DNA from 3 places in the Rhizobium sp. FG96 genome. Region 1 is predicted to be linked to each of the others. Evidence: predicted binding sites of a transcription regulator. Region 1 holds the regulator's gene; each other region holds the start of a gene.
What was found. Region 1 encodes LexA, which represses DNA repair genes until DNA is damaged. Its sites were predicted from a motif close to TGTTCNNNNTGTGTTCNG; they were not measured.
Positions count from the first base shown of each region.

Region 1 (4,209 bases):
AGACGAGCATTCGCTGACCGATAGCGTCTTCGAGTGGCTCTACCGGCTGAGAAGCGGCATCGGCGATCGCATCAGGGGCATTTTGCCCGGCGATACCGGCGCGTTCGCAGCCGCGCTCGTCACCGACGAGCGGCGGGCGATTTCGGCAGAAACTACGGAGGCACTCCGGCAATCAGGCCTCGCGCATATCATCGCCATATCGGGCCTCAACATGGCGCTGTCTGCCGGCATCTTCTTCGTTGGGTTCCGCACGCTGCTCAGCCTGTTTCCGTCTGTCGCCCAGGCCTATCCGGTCAAGAAGATCGCGGCCGCTGGAGCGCTTGCGGCCGTCACCGCCTATTTCCTGATTTCCGGCTTCGCAGTTTCCGCCGAGCGCGCCTTCATCATGATGGCGATCATGCTGACGGCGGTGTTCTTCGACCGGCCGTCGATCAGTTTGCGCAATGTGGCGCTCTCGGCACTGATCATCATCGCCATCTCGCCCTCAGAAATCATGGGGCCGAGCTTTCAGATGTCCTTTGCCGCGACGCTGGCGCTGGTCGCCGGCTATGCGCTCTGGAAGGAGCGGCCGGCGCGCGACAAGCCATTTGCGAAATTGCGCCTCGTCAGGTTCATGTCAGCCGCAGCCGGCTTTTTCGGTGGCATCCTGCTCACCTCCGTCATCGGCGGCTTCTCGACGGCACTGTTTTCGATCGAGCATTTTCACCGGCTGACGGCCTATGGCTTGCCTGCCAATCTCGCAGCCATGCCCGTCATCTCCTTCGTCATCATGCCGGCCGGGCTGTTTGCAATGCTCTTGATGCCGTTTGGGCTGGATGCCTGGGCCTGGCAGGTGGTCGGCTTCGGTCTCGATCTAGTGATCGCGATCGCCAAGACCGTCTCGTCCTGGGGCGGTGATATCGGCGTCGGCCGATTGCCTGCCTGGTATTTCCCGGCCGCGGTCGCGGGCTTCCTGTTATTGACCCTGCTGCGCACCCGGCTGAGGCATATAGGCACGGCAATCATGGTCCTATCGACGCTGACTGTTGTCACGCTTCCGGAAAAGCCGCCACCGAAGATCGTCATTGCTGAGGACGGCAGCATGGCGGGGATCGTCGGTTCCAGTGCAATCGCTACCAATCGCGAGCGCCCGCCGGGTTTCATCTTCGACCAGTGGAAACGGGCGCTAGTGCTGGACAGCCATCGCGAGCCGATCTTCATCACATCAGCATCGGTCCCCACCGCGCCGCCAGGCGAAAGGCTAAAGCTGACACCAGCGCAAGAGCAGGAAGCGCAGAGCGCCATTGCGGTGAACGCCAGGGAAGAGCGGTTTTCCTGCGCAAAGAAAGCCTGGTGCACGGCAAAGCTTGGAAACGGCTCGGTGCTGACGGTCATCGACAATGCCGCTTACCTCGGCCCCGCCTGCGATGCATCCGATATCGTTGTCACACCCGTGCGCCTGCGGCTTGAAAGCTGCCGCTCTGGCGCGCTGCTCTTCACCGGCGCTACTTTAAGAAAGACAGGCTCTGTCGAACTGCGCTTTGATGGAGGCGCTGCAGCGGTCACCGGATCCTTCGAGGATCTCGACCGCCCCTGGACCCGCCACCGCGCCTATGATTGGCGCAGCGGCACTTTTAACGGTGATGAGATCACCGTTAGTGATAGCGGCGGATAAGGCCGACAAGCTTGCCCTGAACCTTGACGCGATCAGGTCCAAAGATGCGGGTCTCGTAGGCCGGGTTGGCTGCTTCGAGCGCGATCGATGCGCCCTTGCGGCGGAAGCGCTTCAGCGTTGCTTCTTCATCGTCGACAAGGGCGACGACGATATCGCCGGCATTGGCGGTATTGGTATTGCGGATGATGACGGTGTCGCCGTCGAAGATGCCGGCCTCGATCATCGAGTCGCCCTTGACTTCAAGCGCATAGTGCTCACCGTTTCCGAGCATATCGGCGGGAACGGTGATGTCGTGGGTATTCTGCTGGATCGCGGAAATCGGCACACCGGCGGCGATGCGGCCCATGACGGGAACCGAGATCGAGCTGCTATTGTCTTCGTTCGCCGGCTTCGGCGGCGCAACGGGTTGCGGCTTGCCGAGGCTGCCTTCGATGACGCTCGGCGAGAAACCGCGGCGCGGCTGGATGCTGGGGCTGTAGGCCTCCGGCAGCTTGATGACTTCGAGTGCGCGGGCGCGGTTCGGTAGGCGGCGAATGAAGCCGCGCTCCTCGAGCGCCGTGATCAGGCGATGGATCCCGGACTTGGAGGCGAGGTCGAGCGCATCCTTCATTTCATCGAAGGACGGCGGTACGCCGGACTCCTTCATCCGCTCGTGAATGAAGAGGAGAAGCTCCTGTTGTTTGCGCGTCAGCATCGAAGTCTTTCCCCAGATTCGTGAAACAAAGCCAGAACGGACACTATATGTTCCATATGTGTTCCGCAAGTGCCTAAATATTGGTAAAACTTCCCATCATTTTTCGTCATTTTTGAAAGTTTCTTTGCCGGATTGGTTATCCGCGCTTGCGCTTTGCCCGGCGCGGCGTGCAAATCTCTGCCGGCTTCATCGGAGGGAACCGCCATGACGCATCCGCTCGATCATCTGGTACTGCCCGTCACCCATATCGATTTCGCCCGCGAGCGACTCGGCCGTCTAGGTTTCACCGTCGCCGCCAATGGCCGTCATCCGTTCGGAACGGAGAATGCCTGCGTCTTTCTCTCCGACAAGACCTATCTCGAGCCGCTCGGCATCGCGAGCCAGGGCGAGTGCGACGTGGCTGCCGCGAAAGGCAACAGCTTCATCGCCCGCGATCAGGCCTTCCGCTTCCGCTGCGGCGATGATGGCTTTTCGGCAGTCGTCTTCGGCACTGACGATGCCGATGCGGACAAGGCCGCCTATGATGGCGCGCAGCTGAGCGGCGGTGACATGGTGGAGTTCTCGCGCCCTATCGTCATGCCCGATGGAACGCAGGCGACCGGCGCCTTCAAGCTCGCCTTTGCCGCTGATCTCAGGGCGCCCGATGTCTTCTTTTTCGCCTGCCAGCGGATCAACGCCTTTCCGGCCGATCGCAAGGCGCTGGAGACTCATGCCAACGGCGTTCTCGGCATCGTCGAGATTGCAATGAGCGCAGACGAACCCGATGCCTTCGCGTCGCTGCTGCAGACGGCAAGCGGCGGCGTGGCGCCCAGTGAGGCCGCCTTCGGCCTTTCCTTCGCCCTCAGCAATGTCCGGATCGCTATCTATTCCGAAGAAGGGATGGAGGCCTATTTCGATGTCGAGCCGCTCGGCACCGATAACGGCCTGCGGGCGCGGGCAATCGTCTTTGCGGTCGCTGATCTGGCCGTGACAGCGGCGCATTTGGCTGCTAACGGGATCACCTACGTGAATACGAACAATCGTCTATTGGTGAAGCCGGCGCCGGGACAAGGCGCGATCTTCGCCTTCGAGGAGACCCAATGAGCAACACCAATGCAGAAGTCGCCGTCGGCGAAGGCGCTGGCCGCGTTACCTTTTCCAATGACGGCAAGCTGTCGATCATCGCTGGCCCCTGTCAGATGGAAAGCCGCGAACATGCCTTCATGATCGCCGGTGTTCTGAGCGAACTCTGCAAGAAGCTCGGCATCGGCCTCGTCTACAAGTCTTCCTTCGACAAGGCGAACCGCACTTCGCTTTCGGCGCAGCGCGGCATCGGCCTCGAAAAGTCGCTCGAAGTCTTCTCTGACCTGAAGAAAGAATTCGGCTTCCCGGTTCTGACCGATATCCATACCGAGGAGCAGTGTGCAGAGGTCGCAACCGTCGTCGACATCCTGCAAATCCCGGCCTTCCTCTCCCGCCAGACCGACCTTCTCGTTGCTGCGGCCAAGACCGGCCGCGCCGTCAACGTCAAGAAGGGGCAGTTCCTGGCGCCCTGGGACATGAAGAATGTTCTCGCCAAGCTGAACGAGACGGGCAACCCGAACATCCTGCTCTGCGAGCGCGGCGCTTCCTTCGGCTACAACACGCTGGTCTCCGACATGCGCTCGCTGCCGATCATGGCGGCCATGGGCGCGCCTGTGATCTTCGATGCCACGCATTCCGTGCAGCAGCCGGGCGGGCAGGGCGGATCTACCGGCGGCCAGCGCGAATTCGTCGAGACCTTGGCGCGTGCGGCCGTCGCCGTCGGCGTTGCCGGCGTCTTCGTCGAGACGCATCAAGATCCTGACAATGCGCCGTCGGATGGCCCTAACATGGTCTATCT
Region 1 is NZ_JBMDIL010000021.1:56,779-60,987, reverse strand. Features, by position in the region: gene ACODR6_RS30385 (ComEC/Rec2 family competence protein) at 1-1,654, shown strand, start outside; gene lexA (transcriptional repressor LexA) at 1,635-2,348, opposite strand; gene ACODR6_RS30375 (VOC family protein) at 2,553-3,431, shown strand; gene kdsA (3-deoxy-8-phosphooctulonate synthase) at 3,428-4,209, shown strand, end outside.

Region 2 (4,209 bases), on a different contig from region 1:
CGGCTTTTTGCTGGTGGCCGTCATGTTCCTCCCGCGGGCGGTTTTACGGCGCCCGTGTTGCCTCAGATGTATCGGATACGGGCTTGGATGCAAAGCGCCGCTCGCGCCAGATGATGTAGAGGCCCGACGCTATGATGATCAGGATGCCGAGCCATTTCAGCGCATCCGGGAAATCGCCGAAGACCAGCCAGGCGAAGATCGTCGCCGAGACGATCTCGAAATATTGCAGCGGCGCCAGCGTCGAGGCGGGGGCGGCGCGATAGGCATAAACGCCGAGAATGCCGGCGATCGCCGCCATGACGCCGACGCCGGCGAGATAGAAGAAGGCAAGCGCCGAGGGCATGACCGGATCGAACACATCCGAGCCGCTGCTTTCGCCGATATAGAGAATGATGCAGCAGAAGAAGAGGCCCCAGAGGCCCATCTGGAACTGCATGACCCAGGGATCCTCGCGCTGCGCCAGCGCCCGATTCATCATCGCCGAGATGGCGATGCAGACGGCGCTGACGACGGGGAGAAGCGCGACGAAGCCGACTTCCTGGAAGCTCGGCTGGATGATCAAGATCGCCCCGAAGAAGCCGACGCCGCAGGCCGTGTAGCGCCGCCAGCCGATGGCTTCGCCGAGAAAGATGCTGCTGAGGATCGTCAGGATGATCGGCTCGACGAAGAAGATGGCGATCGCATCGGCGACCGACATGTATTTCAGCGTGGCGACGAAAGAGATCATCGAGATGGTCATGATGATCCCGCGGATCGCGTGATAGAAGGTCTGCCGCCACGAGAGATCGGCTAGGTTTTTGCGCCAGATGACGACCGGCAGCATGCAGATCGCCTGCACCGCGAAGCGGGCGGCCGTGATCTCGGCCGATGGCACGGTGGCGATCGCCAGCTTGGCGAAGATATCGATCAGCGGCGAGAACAGCACCGAGAGAAGCATGAGCATCAGGCCCATGGTGACTTCGGAGGATGCTGTCGTCTTCATTGCCGTACCATTCTTGTCTGCGGGGCTCTCAGGAGCGTGCCGTCACGCCATCGCACCAATCGGCGAAGGCCGAGATGGCCGCCGCGGCGCCGGTGTCGTTCAGGGTCTCGTGCCGGGCGTCCTGATATATTTCAGTGGTGATACGGGAGAAGCCATGCCGTTTCAAATGGTTTGACAGCCATCCTGTGGCTTTCCCGTGCTCGGTCGCCGGATCCTGTCCGCCGCCAACAAGATTGATCGGCAGGGATTTCGGCAGCCGGTTCAGATGCTCGGTCTTCGGCGCCCGGAAGGTCAGCTCGAAAATGTCGAGCCACAGCGATACCGAGGCATCGAAGCCGCAGAGCGGATCGGCGATATAGTTGTCGACTTCGTTGGGATCGTGCGACAGCCAGTCGAAGGCGGTGCGATGGCCGGGGATGGCCTTGCCCCAGGCGGCAAAGGTCAGCTTCGGCAAGAGGCCGCTCGGCACATCCGAGCCCTTCAAGGCTTTCTCGGCAAGCAGGATGGCCTGCGCCGCGCGACCCGCTGCGCCGACGGCGAAGTTCGAATTCCAGACTGCGACGGCATTGAATTTTTCGGGGTAGGAGACCGCCGTGTTGAGCGCGATCAGTCCGCCCATCGAATGGCCGAAGAGGATGACGGGCAGGCCGGGATAGAGGCCGGTGGCGTGATCGCGCATGGCGACGACGTCTTCCTGGACGCGGGTTACGCCGTTCCGTCTCGCGAACTGGCCGATCGGCGCATCGGGCGCCGTCGTTTCGCCGTGGCCGCGGTGGTCGTGGGCGAAGACGTGATAGCCGCGGGCGGCCATCGCCGCGGCGAAGCGCTCGTATCGTTTCGAATGTTCGGCAAGGCCGTGGCAGACGATCAGGATGGCGCGTGCCGCGCCCTCTGCCGCCGCCTCATGATGAAAGGCAAGCGTCGCGTCCGGTCTCTTAAGCCATTGTGTTTGCGAAAACATTCGGTCCTCCCGGCCGGTACCAGAGCAGATCGGGCGGCAAATGCAAGCGTCGCTGCGACGATATGCAGGGGAAATTCATGCGATTCAGGGTTGCGGGGAGGCGAGCTTCATGCTTATTTGTTCGTGTATTGTTCTATTTTCAGAGGGTGGAGATGAGCAGGTTCCTTGTTGTTGCCGTGATGCTTGCGTTGTCGGGTTTCTCCGCCGGTTCGGCGATGGCGCAGGAGGGGCGCACCCGCTTCATTCTCGCCGCCAGCTGGCAGCCGGCCTTCTGCCAGACCAACCAGAAGAAAGCCGAATGCGCCAGCCAGACGGCCGAGCGCTACGATGCGACGAACTTTTCGCTACACGGCCTCTGGCCGATGCGGCAGAATTACTGCGGAGTTCCCGGAGATCAGCAGGCGGCCGACAAGGATGGCGACTGGCGCTCGCTTCCCGAGGTCAAGCTGACGCCCGAGAATGCGGCGGCACTCGCCAAGGCGATGCCGGGAACGCAATCGGCGCTGGAGCGCCATGAATGGACCAAGCACGGCACCTGCACCAAGCTTTCGGCCGACGCCTATTTCGCCATCGCTGTGCGGCTGATGGGCGATCTCAACGGCTCGGCGGTGCGCGATCTCTTCGCCGCCAATACCGGCAAGATGGTGACCGCCGAGCAGATCAAGGCGGCGTTCGACAAGAGTTTCGGCGCCGGCGCCAGCGACCGCGTCAAGATGAGCTGCCGCAGGGCAGGCGGGGTGCGGGTCATCAGCGAGCTGACGATCGGCCTCTCGGAGGATGCGGTGACGGATATGAACGCCGGTCTCGGCAAGCTGATCCAGGGTGCAGGGCGGACGTCGTTCGGCTGCAACGAGGGGATCGTCGATGTGGCAGGCTTCTAGGCGCCGCTAAATCTGGCAGGGACGCAATCGTGAGGCCCGAAATCCGGTAGCAATACCGGTTTCGGCGTTGCCCGGCGCGCCCGTTTCGCCTACATAGCGGCACGGTTTTAAAGTTTGCGCCTGGAGCAGTTCACAGATGGCACGTCAGTTCATTTATCATATGTCGGGACTTAACAAGTCTTACGGCGCCAAGAAGATCCTCGAAAACGTCAACCTGTCGTTCTACCCGGACGCCAAGATCGGTATTCTCGGCCCGAACGGCGCCGGTAAGTCGACCGTTCTGCGCATCATCGCCGGTCAGGACAAGGAATATACCGGTGAAGCCTGGCTCGCCGAAGGTGCGACCGTCGGCTACCTCGAACAGGAGCCGAAGCTCGATCCAAGCAAGACCGCGTTCGAAAACGTCATGGAAGGCGTTGCCGACAAGCAGGCCGTGCTCGACCGCTACAACGAGCTGATGATGAACTATTCCGACGAGACGGCGGAAGAGGGCGCCAAGCTCCAGGACATCATCGACAGCCAGAACCTCTGGGATCTCGAACAGCAGGTCGAGATGGCGATGGAAGCGCTGCGCTGCCCGCCGAAGGATGCCGAGGTCACCAATCTCTCGGGTGGTGAACGCCGCCGTATCGCGCTCTGCCGCCTGCTTCTGTCGCAGCCGGATCTGCTGCTACTCGACGAACCGACCAACCATCTCGACGCTGAGACCATCGCCTGGCTGGAAAAGCACCTGCGCGATTATCCGGGCGCCGTGATGATGATCACCCACGACCGCTACTTCCTCGACAACGTCACCGGCTGGATCCTGGAGCTCGACCGTGGCCGCGGCATTCCGTACGAAGGCAACTATTCTGCCTACCTAACGGCCAAGGCCAAGCGCATGCAGCAGGAAGCCCGCGAAGAAGCCGGCCGCCAGAAGGCGCTGTCGCGCGAACAGGAATGGATCGCCTCCAGCCCGAAGGCTCGCCAGGCCAAGTCCAAGGCCCGTATCAAGGCCTACGAACAGCTGGTCGATGCCGCCGAGAACATCCGTCCCGGCGATGCGCAGATCATCATCCCGGTCTCCGAGCGTCTCGGCCAGGTGGTCATCGAACTCGAAGGCATCAAGAAGGGCTTTGACGGCCGCACTCTGATCAACGACCTGTCGATCAAGCTGCCGCCGGGCGGCATCGTCGGCATCATCGGCCCGAACGGCGCCGGCAAGTCGACGCTGTTCAAGATGATCACCGGCCAGGAAACCCCGGACGAGGGTTCTATCCGCATCGGTGAAACCGTGCATCTCGGTTATGTCGACCAGAGCCGCGATGCGCTGAACGCCGACAAGACAGTCTGGGAAGAAATCTCGGGCGGCGCCGAAGTCATCAAGCTCGGCAAGTTCGACATGA
Region 2 is NZ_JBMDIL010000011.1:44,186-48,394, forward strand. Features, by position in the region: gene caiB (succinate--glutarate CoA-transferase) at 1-24, opposite strand, end outside; gene ACODR6_RS21225 (DMT family transporter) at 44-982, opposite strand; gene ACODR6_RS21230 (alpha/beta fold hydrolase) at 1,011-1,943, opposite strand; gene ACODR6_RS21235 (ribonuclease T2 family protein) at 2,096-2,824, shown strand; gene ettA (energy-dependent translational throttle protein EttA) at 2,961-4,209, shown strand, end outside.
Region 2: a site for LexA is predicted at 2,062-2,079, ahead of ACODR6_RS21235 (ribonuclease T2 family protein). Genes of this name have one in related genera too.

Region 3 (4,209 bases), on a different contig from region 1:
GGAGCTGCAGCATATTTCCGGCTGGACCGAGTATCTTCACGTCGTCGACCGCAAGCTTTCCTATGCCGTGGACAGCCTGTTTACGGCGCTGGAAGACGGCGTATTCTGGTTCTGAAAGCCTTGATAGCAGGGACAATCGGGACAATAAAATCCGCCACGCCCCGATTTCCCGCATTGCAAGAACGGGTGCTTTTCATTAAAGGCTCGCCATGACCCAGACAGCACATCCCGACAGCGTTCTCATCGTCGATTTCGGCAGCCAGGTAACCCAGCTGATCGCGCGCCGCGTGCGCGAAGCGGGGGTCTACTGCGAGATCGTTCCCTTCCAATCCGCCGAAGAGGGCTTCAAGCGCCTCCAGCCGAAAGCCGTGATCCTGTCCGGCAGCCCGGCCTCGACGGTCGATGAGGGATCGCCCCGTGCGCCGCAGATCATCTTCGACAGCGGCCTGCCGATCTTCGGTATCTGCTACGGCCAGCAGACGATGTGCATGCAGCTCGGCGGCAAGGTCGAGAGCGGCCATCACCGCGAATTCGGCCGCGCCTTCCTCGAGGTCGACGAAGACAGCAAGCTGTTCGAAGGCCTCTGGTCGAAGGGTTCGCGCCACCAGGTCTGGATGAGCCACGGCGACCGCGTCACGGCGCTGCCTGAAGGCTTCAAGGTCGTGGCGACCTCGCCGAACGCGCCCTACGCCTTCATCGCCGACGAGAAGCGCAAGTATTACGGCGTGCAGTTTCACCCGGAAGTGGTGCACACGCCCGATGGCGCCAAGCTGATCGGCAACTTCATTCACAACATCGCCGGCATCAAGGGCGACTGGTCTATGTCGGCATACCGCCAGAAGGCGGTCGACGAGATCCGCAAGCAGGTCGGCGACAAGCGCGTCCTCTGCGCGCTCTCGGGCGGCGTCGACAGCTCGGTTGCGGCCCTGCTGATCCACGAGGCCATCGGCGACAAGCTCACCTGCGTGCTCGTCGATCACGGCCTGATGCGCAAGGACGAGGCGGCCAATGTCGTCGCCATGTTCCGCGAACACTACAATCTGCACCTGATCCATGTCGATGCCTCCGACAAGTTCATCGGCGAACTCGAAGGCGTTTCCGACCCGGAGACCAAGCGCAAGATCATCGGCCGCCTGTTCATCGAGACCTTCGAGGAAGAGGCCAAGAAGCTCGGCGGCGCCGATTTCCTCGGTCAGGGCACGCTGTACCCTGATGTCATCGAAAGCGTTTCCTTCACCGGCGGCCCCTCGGTGACGATCAAGTCGCACCACAATGTCGGCGGTCTGCCGGAGCGCATGAACATGCAGCTCGTCGAGCCGCTGCGCGAACTCTTCAAGGACGAAGTACGCGTACTCGGCAAGGAGCTCGGCCTGCCCGATAGCTTCATCGGCCGCCACCCGTTCCCGGGTCCGGGTCTCGCGATCCGTTGCCCGGGCGGCATCACCCGCGAAAAGCTGGAGATCCTGCGCGAAGCCGATGCCATCTATCTCGACGAGATCCGCAAGGCCGGCCTCTACGACGCGATCTGGCAGGCATTCGCCGTGCTGCTGCCGGTCCAGACCGTCGGCGTCATGGGCGACGGCCGCACCTACGAATTCGTCTGCGCGCTGCGCGCCGTCACCTCGGTCGACGGCATGACGGCGGATTTCTATCATTACGACATGGAATTCCTCGGCCGCGCCGCCACCCGCATCATCAACGAAGTGCGCGGTATCAACCGCGTGGTCTACGACGTGACGAGCAAGCCGCCCGGCACGATCGAGTGGGAGTGATTCTCACTCCCACGGCCTAGAAGCCAAGCGACTGCTGGGCCGGCTCGGGCGGGCCCAGATTGACGCCTTCGAGCTCCAGCATCCTTACCTTCGAATTCGACCCGCCAGGGGCCGAAAAGCCGCCAATCTTGCCGCCGGCGGCGAGGACGCGGTGGCAGGGGATGATCAGTGCGACCGGGTTCTTGGCCATGGCCTGGCCGACGTCGCGGGCCGCTTCCGGACCGCGGCCGAGTTCCTTGGCGAGCGTGCCATAGGTCGTCGTCCGGCCCCAACCGACACGGCGGGCGGCGGCATAAATTTCGCGGAAGAACTCGTCCTGATTGGACAGATCCACCACCACATCCGAGAAGTCCACAGTCTCTCCGGCGAAGTAGCGTTTGACGGACTCGATCGTCGCTCCGACCGCGGCCGGCGGATCGGCGCTCACGCCTGACGACAGGCGCCGCAGCAAGAGCTGTTCGGTCGAACTTTCAGTCTTTGTCGGCAGCTGGAAGCGGATGATTCCGGCCGCATTCCAGGCGATGCCGCAATAGCCGCCAGCGGTCTTGAATATGCAGTAGTGATGCGTTGCCTCGCTCATGACGCAACCTCCATGATTGACTGTCCTCAAGATCGTATGCGCACAGCGGAGCTTCAACCCGTTTCTTGCCTGATGCACAGGGGTAGCGTTGGAGCGATTATTTGTTCTCTTTTTGTTCTTGTCAATCACCACCCGCCTTGCTAGCCTTTTGGCCTTCACGAGGAGGCGGCGAAGGCCGATTGACGATGAGAGCACAAAACCAGAGCGAATTCACGTTCGGACCACCGGCCAGTGAAATACCGCCAAGCCGCGCCGGTGGACCGGCGCACAAGCCCTGCAACGTCTATTTCGCTCTGCGCCCAGACGAGCGCGCCGCCGAACAGGCAAGGCGGCTGGCAGGCGAGCTGCGCCGCCGCTTTGGTCTGCGGGAGAGAGCGCGGCCGAAGCGGCTTCTCCATGTCTCGCTCTGCCATCTCGGCGAATGGGACGAGATTCCGCCGAGCATGCTTTTTGACGGGCTGGCGGCGGCAGCGGCCGTTCGGATGCGGCCTTTCAAGCTGACCTTTCGCCGTGCGGTCAGCTTCCGTCAGGGCAAACCGGCGCTCGTGCTGCGGGCCGACGAAGGACGGCAGGAGATCCTGGCACTTCATGCGCAGCTGGCGCTGGCGCCGATGAACCGCGGTGTCAGCGTTCGGGTTCAGCCGAAACTTGAGCCACATATGACGCTGCTCTACGACTATCGCAGCGTGCCGGAAACGATCCTGGCGGAGCCGATCGCCTGGATGGCAAAGTCCTTCGTGCTGATCAACAGCCTCACCGGCGAGGGCCGGCATGTGGACATCGAGGAATGGCCGCTGCTGGGCTAGGCTCCATTGGCGCTTGCGCGGTGCCGGTGGAGTTGCTTAAAGCTCCTGCACAGAGAATTTGGGAGTGCTGAACAGTGGATATTCGCGAAATCATCATTCCCGGCGATACGCCGGGTATCGAGTGGCGCCTGCCGGTGCTGCATTTCAAGGGCAACGATCCGCAGGCACCGAAGATCTATCTGCAGGCAGCACTCCATTCCAACGAACTGCCAGGAACGGCCGTGCTGCACTTTCTCTGCGGCAAGCTGCGCAAGGCGGAGAGCGAGGGACGGATCGCAAGCGACATCACCGTCGTGCCGCAGGCCAATCCGATCGGCGCCGCGCAGTCACATTTCGGCGAGATGCAGGGCCGCTTCGACTTGGGCACGCGCACCAATTTCAATCGCGATTTCCCGCTGATTTCGCTGCGCGACCGCGCCGGCCTGATCGAAAGCCTTGACCGCTACCGCGCCGCAGACCGCCTGAAGCGCGAGCTGATCCATATGGCACTCGGCGCCGATCTGGTGCTTGACCTGCATTGCGATGACGAGTCGCTGCAATATGCCTATATCGACGAGGCCTTCTGGCCGGAGGCGAGCGATCTGGCGAGCGCGCTGTCGATGGATGCCGTGCTGCTGTCGGATGGCGAAAGCTCGGCCTTCGAGGAGGCTGTCGGATTTGCCTGGAAATACGAAGTTCCCGGCGAGAAGCGCAGCCGTCTGCCGGGCAAGCTTTCGACCACGCTGGAGCTGCGCGGCCGCCGCGATGTCTATCCCGGCATGGCAAGCGCCGATGCGGATGGGCTCTATGCCTTCCTCGCCGCACGCGGCGCGGTGACCGGCGAAACAGAGCCGCTCGCACCCTTTAGCGGCCCGGCGGCACCGCTGGACAATATCGAGATGATCCGTACACCGGTGGCCGGCACCGTACTCTTCCACCGCAATATCGGCGAGACGGTTGCGACCGGCGACCTGCTGGCGACCATCGTGACAAAGCCTGGCATGGCTGACGGCGAAGTCGAAATCCGCGCGCCGCAGGCGGGCCTGATCGTCACACGCATCTCCGACCGCCT
Region 3 is NZ_JBMDIL010000006.1:176,527-180,735, reverse strand. Features, by position in the region: gene ACODR6_RS13940 (5'-methylthioadenosine/S-adenosylhomocysteine nucleosidase) at 1-115, shown strand, start outside; gene guaA (glutamine-hydrolyzing GMP synthase) at 210-1,772, shown strand; gene ACODR6_RS13930 (methylated-DNA--[protein]-cysteine S-methyltransferase) at 1,789-2,352, opposite strand; gene ACODR6_RS13925 (2'-5' RNA ligase family protein) at 2,538-3,158, shown strand; gene ACODR6_RS13920 (M14 family metallopeptidase) at 3,233-4,209, shown strand, end outside.
Region 3: a site for LexA is predicted at 2,455-2,472, ahead of ACODR6_RS13925 (2'-5' RNA ligase family protein). Genes of this name have one in related genera too.